2 regions of the Pantoea sp. Z09 genome follow, and region 1 is predicted to be linked to the other one. Evidence: predicted binding sites of a transcription regulator. Region 1 holds the regulator's gene; the other holds the start of a gene.

Region 1 (7,217 bases):
CAACAGCAGCAAGGCGCGCATAACCGATTCCATTAAGGATTAATGGACCGCATTCTCCTGTAATCCCGCGCTGACGATCAACCTCGACGGCAGCGTAAAGGTAAAACAGGTCTCTTTATCGGGAATGCTGGTGATCTCCAGCCGCGCGTTATGGTGACTGAGGGCGTGCTTGACGATTGCCAGCCCCAGCCCGCTGCCGCCGGTGGCGCGCGAGCGCGCCTTATCCACGCGGTAGAAGCGTTCGGTCAGGCGCGGCAGATGCTCGGCGGGAATGCCTGGGCCGTTATCGCACACCTTAAACTGCGCGCCCTGACGGTTGCGCAGCCAGCTGATGTCGATGCGCGTGCCTTCAGGCGTGTGGTTCACCGCGTTATAGACCAGATTAGAGAGGGCGCTGCGCAGCTGATCGTCGTCGCCGAGCACCTTGAGGTGCGGGTCGGTATGAAAATGGATGCTATGACGGCCGCCGCTTAGCGTCTCCGCTTCGCGCTGCAGCAGCAGCAGCATCATCGGCACATCCACGGTCTCTTTCATATCGATCGCCGGCGCGGCCTCGATGCGCGACAGCGTCAGCAGCTGGCGCACCAGGCTGTCCATGCGGCGCGTCTGCTCCTGCATGGTTTGCAGCGCTTTACCGCGCGAGCGCTCGTTCATCACCGAGTCGCTCATCATCTCCAGATAGCCCTGCAGCACCGTTAGCGGCGTGCGCAGCTCGTGGCTAACGTTGGCGAAGAAGTTGCGCCGCGCCCCTTCCAGCTGATGCATTTGCGTGACGTCGCGCGCCACCATCAGCCACTGCCCTTCGCTGTAGGGCATTACGCGGAACTCCATATGGTGCTGGTTATTGAGGATCAGGGTGAGGGGCTTATTGAAGTCGCGCTGGCGAATATAGCGGGAGAATTCCGGGTAGCGCAGCAAATTGAGGATGTTCTGGCCGTTGTCTTCTGGCCAGCGCAGGCCGAGATGCTGCTGCGCCAGCCCGTTGCACCAGAATATAGTGCCCTCTTCCGTGGTCAGCACCACCGCGTCGGGCAGGGTTTCGGCGCCGCTGCGAAAGCGTTTGATCAGGTTGCCCAGCTCGCGCCGCCGCCGCCGGTTGCGCAGCTGCATCTGATAGAGGCCGTAAAACAGCGGCTCCCAGCTCGCCTGACCGGTGGGCGGCGTCATGGTGCGGTCCACCCACAGCCAGTGCGACAGACGCATCAGATTATAGAAGTGCCACAGCAGCACCGTCAGCACACTGAGCAGCAGCAGCCAGGGCAGATAGCCGAAAATCAGTCCGATAATCAGCGCCGGCAGGCAGGCCAGCGCCAGCTCGGAGAGCAGTCTCTTCCAGGAGAGTCGTTCCAGCACGGTGGCAACTCCGTTTAGTAGCGGGCGGAGAAACGATACCCCGTTCCGCGAACGGTTTGAACCATGCGATCGTGGCCGGAGAGTTCCAGCGCCTTGCGTAAGCGGCGGATATGCACGTCAACGGTGCGATCCTCCACATAAACATTGGTACCCCAGACGTGGTTCAGCAGCTGTTCGCGGCTGTAAACCCGCTCGGGATGGGTCATAAAGAAGTGCAGCAGCTTATATTCGGTCGGCCCCATCTCCAGCGGCGTCGACTCCGACATTACGCGGTGCGACGACGGATCCAGGCTCAGGCCCTGCATCTCGATCACCTCTTCCACCGCCATCGGCGAAATGCGGCGCATCACCGCTTTGATGCGCGCCATCAGCTCTTTCGGCGAGAAGGGCTTGGTAATATAGTCGTCCGCGCCCACTTCCAGCCCGCGCACGCGATCTTCCTCTTCGCCGCGCGCTGTCAGCATCATCACCGGGATATCGCGCGTTAACGCTTCGCGCTTCAGGTGCTTGATAAACTGAATGCCGCTGCCGCCTGGCAGCATCCAGTCCAGCAGGATCAGATCTGGCCAGGGCTCAATCAGTTTCCCTATCGCGCTGTCATAATCCTCGGCCTCGATGGGCTGGTAGTCGTTCTGCTCCAGAACGAAACACAGCATTTCACGGATAGGGGCTTCATCTTCCACAACCAAAATGCGCTTAGCCATTGTAACTCCTGCTGATGTGACCGCTGTCACCGTTATATGCGGCGCCATTATGCGTCAGATTTATGACACTTTTATGAAAAACATAGCCGCTCAATCAGCGCTTTAACACCGCTTTATCACCGCCGGCGCGGCTTTTTTCGCTTTTGCCCCATAGCCGGTATAATCGTCCGGCAAACCGATTCGTCAGGGAGTTTTATGCGCATCATTCACACCGCGGACTGGCACCTCGGTCAGTTTTTCTATAACAAAAGCCGGGCGGCCGAGCACCAGGCCTTTCTCGACTGGCTGCTGGCGCGTATTGAGGCGCATCAGGTCGACGCGCTGATCGTCGCAGGCGATCTGTTTGATAGCGGCACGCCGCCGAGCTACGCGCGCGAGCTGTTCAACCGCTTCGTGGTGGCGCTGCAGCCGACCGGCTGTCAGCTGGTGGTGCTGGCGGGCAACCACGACTCGGTGGCGACCCTTAACGAGTCGCGCGCCCTGCTCGCCTGCCTCAATACCCAGGTGATCACCACGCCGCAGGCGGATCACAACCTGCTGCTGCTGCGCGATCGCGCCGGCGAACCGGGCGCGCTGCTGTGCGCCATTCCCTATCTGCGGCCGCGCGATATTCTGCGCAGCCGCGCCGGCCAGTCGGGCCGCGAAAAACAGCTCAGCCTGCTGGAGGCGATCGCCGCGCACTATCAGCGCAGCGTCGACGCGGCGCGCGCCCATCCGCTGGCGCTGCCGGTGATCGCCACCGGCCATCTCACCACCGTCGGCGTCAGCAAAAGCGATTCGGTGCGCGATATCTATATCGGCACCCTCGACGCCTTTCCCGCCTCGGCGTTTCCTGAGGTCGACTACGTGGCGCTCGGCCATATTCATCGCGCCCAGCGCGTCGCCAACAGCGATCATATCCGCTACAGCGGCTCGCCCATCCCGCTCAGCTTCGACGAACTCGGCAGCGAGAAAAGCGTCTTTTTGCTGGAGCTGGATAGCGCCGGTCTGCAGTCCGTCACGCCGCTGCCCGTTCCCCTGTTTCAGCCGATGAAGATGCTGAAAGGCTCGCTGGCGGAGATTGAAGCGCAGCTGGCGCCTTTCGCCGATCATCAGGGCGAGAAAGCGGTCTGGCTCGATATTGAGGTCACCACCCAGGAGTTTCTCAGCGATCTGCAGCGCCGCGTCGAGGCGCTAACTGCCGACCTGCCGGTCGAGGTGCTGCTGCTGCGCCGCAGCCGCGAACAGCGTCAGCACAGCCTGGCGCAGCTGAAAAACGAAACCCTGAACGAGCTGAAGGTGGAAGAGGTCTTCGCCCGCCGCATCGCGCTGGCGGAGGATATCGAAGAATCGGAGCATGCGCGCCTCAGCGAGCTGTTCCGCGCCACCCTCGCGTCGCTGGAGGAGAGCGAATGAAAATTCTCACGCTGCGTTTCAAAAATCTTAACGCGCTGAAAGGCGAATGGTTTATCGACTTTCGCAGCGAGCCGTTCGCCAGCAACGGCCTGTTCGCTATTACCGGCGCCACCGGTGCAGGTAAAACCACCCTGCTCGACGCCATCTGCCTGGCGCTCTATCACCAGACGCCGCGCCTCGGCGTGCTGTCGCAGACGCAAAACGGGCTGATGACGCGCGACACCGCCGAATGCCTGGCTGAAGTGGAGTTCGAGATCAAAGGCGAAGCCTGGCGCGCCTTCTGGAGCCAGAACCGCGCGCGCGGCGCCGCCGACGGCAAATTGCAGGCACCGCGCGTCGAGCTGGCGCGCTGCGTCGACGACAAAATTTTCGCCGACAAGGTTAACGACAAATTAAAGCTGATCGAGTCGCTGTCGGGTCTCGACTTCGAGCGCTTTACCCGCTCAATGATGCTGTCGCAGGGACAGTTCGCCGCCTTTCTCAACGCAAAGCCGGGCGAACGGGCCGAACTGCTGGAGGAGCTGACCGGCACCGAAATCTACGGCCAGATCTCCGTCGCCATCTATGAGCGCCACAAAGCGGCGCGGCTGGCGCTGGATAACCTGCGCAGCCGCGCCGGCACCCTGACGCTGCTCGACGCCGACGCGCGTGAGGCGCTGCAGCAACAGCTGGCCGGGCTGACCGAGGCGGAGCAGGCGCTGACGCAGCAGAGCGGCAGGCTGCATCAGCAGCATCAGTGGCTGACGCAGGCGCAGCAGCTGGAGAGCGAGATACAGGCGGCGCAGGCGGCGCTGGCGGCGGCGGAGCAGGCGTGGCGCGATGCGGAAACGGATCGCCAGCGGCTGGCGCGCAGCGAACCGGCGGAGAAGCTGCGCGACCGGCTGCTTCAGCGCGACAGCCTGCTGCAGGAGCAGCAGCAGCTGCAGCAGACCCAGCAGCAGCTGGCGCAGCAGCAGCTGGCCGCCGAACAGCAGGCGCAGCGCGACCAGCAGCAGCGCGAAACCCTACAGGCGGCGCGCGACGCCGCGCTGTGCCAGCAGCAGCAGCAGGAGACGCTGCTGACGGAACAGATTATCCCGCTGGATCAGCAGATTGCCGCGCTGCTCGCCCAGGCGCAGCAGCAGCAGCGCGAGGCTGAACAGCAGCAGCAGACGCTGACGCAAAGCGAGCGCGCGCTGCACAACGACAGCGCCCAGCGCGACGCGCTGCAGGTCACGCTGGCGCGGCTACAGAGCTGGCGCGCCGATCAGGGCACGCTGCCGCAGTGGGGATCGTCGCTGACGCTGTGGCAGGAGCGTTTCGCCCAGCTGGCGCAGCGGGAAAGCGCGCTGGCGGCGCTGCGCGAAGCGCAGCAGCAGCAGCAGCAGGCGCTGAGCCGCCAGCAGGCGATGCTGAGCGAACTGACGCAGCAGGCCGAGCCGCTGAGCCATGCGGAGCAGCAGGCGGCAGGTGCGCTGCAGACGGCGCAACAGGCGCTGGCCGATCTGGAGCAGCAGCATCCGCCGCAGGCGCTGCAGGCCAGCCTGGCGCAGAGCGAGGCCAGCCGCCCGCTGCGCCAGCAGCTGGCGGTACTCGCCTCGCAGTGGGCGCCGCTGCAGCAGCATATCGGCGCGCGGCAGCAGCGCCTCGCCGCGCTGGAAAAGCGTCTGCAGCAGGATGATGCCTCGCTGCAGGCACTGCGCGCCGCCTGGGCGCGAGAAAAAAGCGTCCTTGCCGATATTAAAAAGATCTGCGAGCTGGAGCAGCATATCGCCGATCTTTCCGCCTGGCGCGCGCGCCTCGAGCCGGAGCAGCCCTGCCCGCTGTGCGGCTCCTGCCAGCATCCGGCGGTCGCGCGCTACGCCGCGCTGACGCTGAGCGAGAATCAGCAGCGGCTGGCCGAGCAGGAGCAGCGCGTCGAGGCGCTGCGCGAAGAGGGCATCAAAACCGGCGAGGCGCTGAAACAGGCGCAGACCGAGCAGCAGCGGCTGCGCGACGAACTGGCGGCGGAAACCCAGCAGCTTGACGCGCTCAGCCAGCAGTGGCAGGCGCTACAGCGTGAGCTGGTGCTCACCTTCGACCCAGACGACAGCGCGGCGCTGGCCGTCTGGCAGCAGCAGCAGAACCGCGAAGAGCAGACGCTGCAGCAGCGCGTTCGCCAGCAGGAAGCGGCGGCGCGTCTACTCCAGCAGGCGAAAGATGAACATCTGCGCCATCAGCAGGCGCTGCAGCGGCATCAGCAGCAGCGGCAGCTGGCCCAGCAAACGCTCGCTAACCTGCAGGAGCGCGCCACAACGCTGACGCAGCGTCTGGCGCAGGAGGAAAGCGACTGGCGGCTGCGCAGCGATGCGCTGCGTCAGGCGCTGGCCGACGCCGGCCTCGCCCTGCCCGACGCGGCAACGCGCGACGGCTGGCTGCAGCAGCAGCAGCAGCGCTGGCAGCAGTGGAATGAGAGCGAGCAGCAGCTTGCCCAGCTGCAGCCGCAGCTGGCGCGCGCCGAGGCGCAGTGCGTTAGCCTGCAGCAGCGCGTGGAGAGCGAGCGCCAGCGGCTTGACGCGCTGCTGCAGCAGCGCGCGCAAAGCGAAACGACGCTGGCGCAGCAGCGCGACAGGCGGCTGGCGCTGTTTGGCGAAGACGACGTCACCGCGGCGCGGCGGCAGATGCAGGCGCAGATCCAGCAGCAGGAGGCCGCGCTGGCCGCCGCGCTGGAGGCGCAGCAGAATACCCACAGCGCACTCAGCCAGCTGGCCGGTCGTGCAGCGGAGCTTGACGCCCGTCGGCAAACCCTCGGCCAGAGGCTGGACGCGGCGCAGCAGCAGTTAGCCGCTGCGCTGGCCGCCGCCGGCTTCGGCGATGAAGCGAGCCTGCGCGCCGCGCTGCTGGATGAAGAGGAGGCGCGCGCGCTGCGCGCTCGGCTTCAGCAGTGCGATCGGCAGCGACACGCCCTGCAGGCTCAGCAGCAGCAGCTGGAGCAGCGTCGGGCGACGCATCAGCGCAGCCAGCCCGAAGAGACGACCGAGAGCGCTGCCGCGCTGGCGGCGCAGCTTGAGCAGCTGCGTCTGGCGCTGCGCGACAACGCGCGCCAGCAGGGGGAAGCGCAGCAGCAGCTGCAGAGCGACGCGCGCCTGCGTGAGCAGCAGCAAAGCCTGATGATGCAGATCGAAGAGGACGAGGTGGCGCTGGATCAGTGGAGCCAGCTGAACGATCTGATCGGCTCTGCCAGCGGCGATAAATTCCGCCGCTTCGCGCAGGGGCTGACGCTGGATCACCTGGTGGCGCTCGCCAACCGCCAGCTCGATCGGCTGCACGGCCGCTATTTGTTACAGCGCCGCGCCAGCGACGCGCTGGAGCTGGACGTGATCGATACCTGGCAGGCGGACGCTGCACGCGATACGCGCACCCTCTCCGGCGGCGAAAGTTTTCTGGTCAGTCTGGCGCTGGCGCTGGCGCTTTCAGATTTAGTCAGCGTGAAAACCCGTATAGAGTCTTTGTTTCTCGACGAGGGCTTCGGTACGCTGGACGCCGAAACGCTCGACACCGCGCTGGACGCGCTCGATGCGCTTAACGCCAGCGGCAAAACTATCGGCGTCATCAGCCACGTCGAGGCGATGAAAGAGCGTATTCCGGTGCAGATCCGGGTGCGCAAAATTAACGGGCTGGGCTACAGCAAACTGGAACTGCCCCGCGCTCAGGAGGCGTAATGAAAACAGGCATGGCGCTGCTGCTCGCCAGCATACTGCTGGCAGGATGCAGCAGCCAACCCCAACCACCGCGCGATCTGGCCTG
Region 2 (7,217 bases), 610 kb from region 1:
CGCTTCCGCAGCGCCAAAGAGCAGACGCAGGTGCTGCAGGCGGCGAGCGAGGGCAAGATCGATATCCTGATCGGCACCCACAAGCTGCTGATGAGCGACCTGAAGTGGCACGATTTAGGGCTGCTGATCGTCGATGAAGAGCACCGCTTCGGCGTGCGCCACAAAGAGCGTATCAAGGCGATGCGCGCCGACGTCGATATCCTGACGCTGACCGCCACGCCGATCCCGCGCACCCTGAATATGGCGATGAGCGGCATGCGCGATCTGTCGATTATCGCCACGCCGCCCGCGCGTCGTCTGGCGGTAAAGACCTTTGTGCGCGAGTACGACAGTCTGGTGGTGCGCGAGGCGATCCTGCGCGAAGTGCTGCGCGGCGGCCAGGTCTACTACCTCTATAACGACGTCGAGAATATCGAGAAAGCGGCGCAGCGGCTGGAGGAGCTGGTGCCGGAAGCGCGCATCGCCATCGGCCACGGCCAGATGCGCGAGCGCGATCTCGAGCGGGTGATGAACGACTTCCACCACCAGCGTTTCAACGTGCTGGTCTGCACCACCATCATCGAAACCGGCATCGACATCCCGACTGCGAATACCATTATCATCGAGCGCGCCGACCACTTCGGTCTGGCGCAGCTGCACCAGCTGCGCGGTCGCGTCGGGCGTTCGCATCATCAGGCCTACGCCTGGCTGCTGACGCCGCATCCCAAGGCGATGACCAGCGACGCGCAGAAGCGTCTGGAGGCGATCGCCTCGCTGGAAGATCTTGGCGCAGGCTTCGCGCTGGCGACGCACGATCTGGAGATCCGCGGCGCGGGCGAGCTGCTCGGCGAGGAGCAGAGCGGGCAGATGGAGACGCTGGGCTTCTCGCTCTATATGGAGCTGCTGGAAAACGCGGTGGATGCGCTGAAGGCGGGGCGCGAGCCGTCGCTGGAAGATCTCACCAGCAATCAGACCGAGATCGAGCTGCGTATGCCCGCGCTGCTGCCGGAGGAGTTTATCCCTGACGTCAATACGCGCCTGTCGCTCTATAAGCGCATCGCCAGCGCCGACAGCGAAGAAGAGTTGCAGGAGCTGAAGGTGGAGATGATCGACCGCTTCGGCGTCTTGCCGGATGCGGCGCGCAATCTGCTGGATATCGCCACCCTGCGGCTGGTGGCGCGCAGTCTCGGCATCCGTAAGATCGAGGTCAGCGACAAAGGCGGCTTCTTTGATTTTGCGCCGCAGAACAGCGTCGATCCCGGCTGGCTGATTAGCCTGCTGCAGAAGGATCCGCAGCAGTGGAAGCTCGACGGCCCAACCCGTTTGCGCTTTACGCGCGATCTGGCGGAGCGCAAGCTGCGGATGGAGTGGGTGCAGAGCTTTATGGCGCAGCTGCGCGAAAACCGCATTTAGTGTAGTGATAACGTCTCCCGCGAGCGGGAGACGTGACGTCTTTTACTTCAGTGCCATCGCGCTACGCAGCGTAAAGAAGAGATCGGTCTGATCGGTTAGTCCCACCACGTTAGCCGCATAAGGGCCATAGGCCGCGATGCGCAGCTGCGTGCCGGTATGCCCCTGCGAATCCGTATCCGAGTTGCCGTAGCTGATAGTCATCACCGCGCCGTCTTTGGTATTCAGCGCCTGCGTCAGGCCGGGCGCTTTGCTGCCGTTGGCGATGATCTGGCTGCTGTGCGCATGATCCGCCGTGACCACCACCAGCGTATTGCCCTCCGCCCGCGCGAAGGCGAGCGCCTGCTGCACCGCTTCATCGAGATCCACCGTTTCGCCGATCTGACCGCACGGGTTCGCCGCGTGATCCTCTTTATCGATCGACGCGCCCTCTACCTGCAGGAAAAAGCCGTTCGGGTTGGTTTTCAGCAGATCAATCGCTTTGTTGGTCATCTGCGCCAGCGTCGGGGTGGCGACCGGGCGATCTTTATTCACCTCACAGGTCACCGCCGCTTGCTCGATGTTGCCATAGTGGCTCGCCTGCGGCCCTTTCCAGCGCACCGGCATATTGCCGTCGGCGAACAGGCCGAGCAGCGGCTTATCGTTATTCGCTGCCGTTACCGCATTCAGGCTTTGCCAGTCGTTCACCAGCTGATAGCCGCGCGCCTGCGCCTGTTCCCGCAGGGTTTTGCCCTGGTAGTCGCCCGCTTTCGCCAGCTCGTTAAAGGATTTCGCGCCGCCGCCCAGCACCACGTCGGCGCGGGTTTTCAGGATCTGCTCGCTGATCGAGCCTTTACCGCCCTGCTCCAGCGCGTTGCTGGCGCACAGCTCGCTTGTTTTTTCCGGGCCGTAGCATTTGCGGCTGGTAACGTGCGCCATCAGCGCGGCGGGCGTAGCGTCCTGCAGCTCTGCGGTGGAGACGTTGCCGGTCGCTTTGCCTGCCGCTTTGGCGATCTCCAGCAACGTTTGCTGATCCTTGCCGTTCACGTCGACGCCGATCGCGCCGTTGTAGCTCTTGGTGCCGGTGGCCCATGCGGTGGCGGAGGCGGCGGAATCGGTGACGTAATCAGGCTTGTGGGTTTTCTTGTCGAGCGAATAGTGCGTGTACTGGCCGGTGAGCGGCAGCGCGTCCAGTCCTTTAAAGAAACCGCCTGCGCCTTCCGCCAGGTTGCGCGCGGCGGTGATCTCTGAATCGCCCATGCCGTCGCCAATCAGCAGAATGACGTTTTTCGCCGTGCTGTTGCGCAGCGACGCTTTCAGCGCCTCGGTCTGATCGCCGGTAAGACGGCGCGCGCCGCCGTGCTGGGTGATATCGCCGGTGGCGGCGCGCGAGTAGCCTGCGTCTGCGGGCGCGCTGGCGGTTTCAGCGTGCACGGATAGACTCACCAGCGAGGCGAGCAGCGAAAAGGTAAAGAGGCGCATCGGTTTCATCTTGTATTCCTTTATGAGAAAAATTTACCAGAAGTTTCAGCGGTTAAGTCTGTGATGCTTTGGTGACATTTTTGTGGCTGTGAGATGGCTTTTTGATGACAATCTGAGCGAGATGCGCAGGGATAAAACGATTCGAACAGAGCTTAAGCGGATAGAAAAAAAGAGAAAAATAGTGCTTGACCCTTTTGGGCCGACTCCCTATAGTAGCGCCCCGTTGACCCAGCAAGGTCAGCGGAAAAATGTGGTGAGGTGTCCGAGTGGCTGAAGGAGCACGCCTGGAAAGTGTGTATACGGCAACGTATCGGGGGTTCGAATCCCCCTCTCACCGCCATCATTTCAGAGAAAAGCCTGAACTCACGTTCAGGCTTTTTTCGTTTATATCCCTCGATGAGAGGGGTATGAGAACCCCCGCCGGGGTTCGACAACGGGCGCAGCCCGTTGGACAGCGGAGCCTGCGACGCTGCCCGCAGGGCGAGCGCAGCGAGTCAATCCCCCTCTCACCGCCACAAATTCAAGAAAGTGCCTGAACTGACGTTCAGGCATTTTTTTTACATATTCTTCGGTGAGAGGGATATGAGAACCCCCGCCGGGGTTCGACAACGGGCACAGCCCGTTGGACAGCGGAGCCTGCGACGCTGCCCGCAGGGCGAGCGCAGCGAGTCAATCCCCCTCTCACCGCCACAAATTCAAGAAAGTGCCTGAACTGACGTTCAGGCATTTTTTTTACATATTCTTCGGTGAGAGGGATATGAGAACCCCCGCCGGGGTTCGACAACGGGCACAGCCCGTTGGACAGCGGAGCTTGCGACGCTGCCCGCAGGGCGAGCGCAGCGAGTCAATCCCCCTCTCACCGCCATCATCTTAAAAGCGAGTCTAAACAAAAATTAAAAATCATTTTTGAAAATTATTAGCGCTTGAAAAATAAAAGAAAGTTAATTTATAACTTAAAATTCCTCATCAACTCCTCTTCATCTTTTAACAAAATATACCTTTCCATTTCTTTCGAAAATGAAATTGCAAAGAAAAAATAAATAAACTGCTTTGCAAAAATATAAAATATTCTTATTGATATGAAAATATTAACAACCATCAGAAAAAGGTTAAGTGAATTACTAATAGTGACAGCGGCATGAGCGAGGGAAACAACCCCATTGTAAATGCTATACATATACCAGGTTAGAAAAGCTAAGAACAGAGTATAGACAACTATATGTGCAATGAGTTTTTTTAATGACCATACGGGCATCTTATTCCTGTCATAATCAAAAATTTGGTTGCAACTTAGAAATGATAAAAAGCTCGCCCCACCCATATCAATATTTTTCATATATAGATAGTCAAATAGCACTTTCAAAACTGGTATAGGGTAGACCAATCCATATTTTTGAAGCTTTATTTCTTTGATTAAAATATTGTAATGTACGTCTGCTTCTTTGCACTCAAAAATCAATAGCAAGGCGCTTGACTTGTCTTCTACAGACAGCTTATTAAAACAAGAGGAAAGGTCGTTTTTGAAGACGAATAAAAGTGGATAGAAAAAAATTTTGTTGGAGATATTAACCTGGAAACTGCGCTAAGCATTAAAGGCCCGATCACATTTATCAAAATATCGTTAAAGACCGCCGAATCTTCCACCAGATCTGATATATTCATTATCTGTACCTATTCCTTTACTGTAACAAACATGAAGTCAAAAATAACCCAAGATCAAATATATGTTCATTCGCACATGACACTTATTCTCATGTCTCTATCCCTGCACAATTTCACCGCACAGCCGCAGCTCTGGAGGCTCTGCCATTTTAATACGCCCAATACGTACAGGTAAGGTCCCCTCACGATGGCATAGACTCTTAATAGCGTGCCACTCTTCAGTCTCTGATTCCATTTGGGTTGTAACCGAGTCAAAAGCACCTTCAGCAATAATAATGGCAGGCTCTTTATCTGATTCGTTGTCGTCCGTAACCACGGCAGGTTCTTCAGTCAGTTCGTCTTTCAGTTCTTCCAGGCTGGCCTTGAGTGTAGTAAGACTACTGGCGGCATCCTCGGGCGCATAAAAAAAGAGCCCGCTAGTGAAAATAGCCTCCATAACGTCACTAAAAGAAAAAGAGGTGTCGCCATAAACGAAGCGGCTATGTCCGGCACTTTTCACACCTGATACCTTTTGGTTTAGCAGGCTCTCTTTCGACGACGTTACCATTACCTGTTTGTTATAAAGGATAACAGGCAGATTTTTAATTTCGTGAATATCGCCGCTGATGCTCCAGCGTTCTTTATCACCCTTAGCGAAGCCGGAAGCATCACAGCGCGTTTCTATGTCAAACTCCTCAGTCGGGATGCGCTCACGGTTGAAATAGCTTGTGAGATCCTCCTCTTCTCCCATCTCCTCATGCTGGTAAGCACGGTAAACGGAACTATGGCGGTCTATTCCAATCCATTCAATCGCCCATGTCGCGGGTCCCGACGGTTTTCTGACCTCATCGATATAAGCGCCAACATCACTGTTCAGGTAAGCGGCTAACAACGCCGTCCAGGGCTCTATCGCCAGAAAGATGCTTGCCAGCGTGGTTCCTTCCTCTATCAGAACGTCATGGCGGAAAAAACGAAGAAGAAAGAATGGATCGGTGCTGGCTATTGCGTTCTGTATTGAGAGCAAGGGAACCGCTGTTGTTTCATCGTACGCGGACTGAAATCGCAGTATGGCATCCGAACAGAAAATTAAGTTTCCTTCCATCGCTCTCTATCCCCAGGCGTTATCAGACCAGGCATTTTACCAAACCAGAAAGCGTTATCGCATTCTGCTTTTATCTGAGTAATGTTCCTTCCAGAATAAAAAAGGTGCCATTTGGCCATATTAGCCATAAAAAAAACCCGGCTTGCGCCGGGTTTTGCTCGCTACACAGGCTGACTCAATCAACCATACGCATGCAGCGTGTGCTGGCACAGTGCCGAGCGCACGCAGTCATCTTTGCCGAAGCGTACAATGCCGACCATCTCGTCCTCTTCGAACCGCGCCAGCGCGTCCGCGAGACCGGAAGGCACCCCAGCGGGCAAATCGCACTGGGTAATATCGCCGTTAACAATCACCGTGACGTTTTCGCCAAGGCGTGTCAGGAACATCTTCATCTGAGCCGCGGTCACGTTTTGTGCCTCATCGAGGATCACTACCGCATTTTCAAAGGTACGACCGCGCATATAGGCGAAAGGCGCAATTTCTACCTTGCCGATTTCGGGTCGCAGACAGTACTGCATAAAGGAAGCGCCAAGACGTTTAACCAGAACGTCGTAGACCGGCCGGAAATACGGGGCGAATTTTTCCGAGATATCCCCTGGCAGGAATCCCAGATCCTCATCGGCCTGTAGCACCGGACGTGTAACGATAATCCTGTCGATATCCTTATGTATCAGGGCCTCTGCCGCTTTCGCGGCGCTGATCCAGGTTTTTCCGCATCCGGCTTCGCCGGTGGCAAAGATCAGCTGTTTCGATTCTATGGCCTGGAGATAGTGCGCCTGAGCATCGTTTCTGGCGGCGATCGGCGAACGGTCGCGCACATCACGCGCCATCCCGATTGCATCCAGCCCACCCATCTGCACCAGCGAAGTGACCGATTCTTCTTCGCGCTGACGATGACTGCGAGAGTCACTACGAAGCACCCTTCTGGCTTCACGACGCGCTTTGATCACTGCTTTCTGTCTTCCCATAGTCGCACCTTACAGTTGGTTTCATTTCCCGCGTTGGGCCGATGCCCGCCACGATTAACTGAACGCTTTAGAGGTTTGATTGGCTTCCTTTTGAGCCATGACGTGCCGTTGATAAAGATGTGCCGCACCGAAGCGCAACTGCACACCGGTAAAATCAGAAGTGAAAAAACAATTTGATGAAGAAGAGGATGCTGTCGAAGGCGCGCATGCCCTCGCTGAAGAGTGTGAAACCTGAGGTAAAGCTCTCTGTCCTGTAAAGGACCTTCCCATGCGCGACTCCAGTCTGCGAACTAACACGCTTATCCATTAAACTGCACTAATTTTAACAGAGTTGGCAACATTAATTTTACTAGCGGTCGCAGAAATCAACTGTCAGCGAAAAAACGGCGCGGTGCGCGACGCGATTTAGTAAGGCAATCAGGGAATTACGCGTGACGCGCGGTTAGCGATAAAATTGTTACGCGCGTTGACGCCTGCGCCGCCGCAACGGCGACGCAGGCGCGTCAGGCTTCCAGCAGCGGCTGCGCCAGATAGTGATTAGCGTCCGCCACGCCGGGCAACACAAAGAAGTAGCCGCCGCCGATGGGACGCACGTACTCCTCCAGCGCTTCGCCGTTAAGACGTTTCTGCACGGTGATAAAGCCCTTTTCCAGATC

The links. Region 1 encodes PhoB, which activates phosphate uptake and scavenging genes when phosphate is short. Its sites were predicted from a motif close to CTGTCATAAAACTGNCNNAT; they were not measured.
Region 2: a site for PhoB is predicted at 2,920-2,939, ahead of phoA (alkaline phosphatase). Genes of this name have one in related genera too.

The regions. Positions count from the first base shown of each region.
Region 1 covers NZ_CP092373.1:2,935,002-2,942,218, forward strand. Annotated here, with positions in the region: gene MC269_RS14135 (PstS family phosphate ABC transporter substrate-binding protein) at 1-21, opposite strand, end outside; gene phoR (phosphate regulon sensor histidine kinase PhoR) at 40-1,353, opposite strand; gene phoB (phosphate response regulator transcription factor PhoB) at 1,368-2,057, opposite strand; gene sbcD (exonuclease subunit SbcD) at 2,253-3,452, shown strand; gene MC269_RS14155 (AAA family ATPase) at 3,449-7,132, shown strand; gene MC269_RS14160 (cell envelope biogenesis protein TolA) at 7,132-7,217, shown strand, end outside.
Region 2 covers NZ_CP092373.1:2,324,005-2,331,221, forward strand. Annotated here, with positions in the region: gene mfd (transcription-repair coupling factor) at 1-1,392, shown strand, start outside; gene phoA (alkaline phosphatase) at 1,435-2,859, opposite strand; tRNA gene MC269_RS11150 (tRNA-Ser) at 3,103-3,190, shown strand; RNA gene MC269_RS11155 (RtT sRNA) at 3,237-3,365, shown strand; gene MC269_RS11160 (hypothetical protein) at 4,610-5,593, opposite strand; gene phoH (phosphate starvation-inducible protein PhoH) at 5,773-6,561, opposite strand; gene efeB (iron uptake transporter deferrochelatase/peroxidase subunit) at 7,065-7,217, opposite strand, start outside.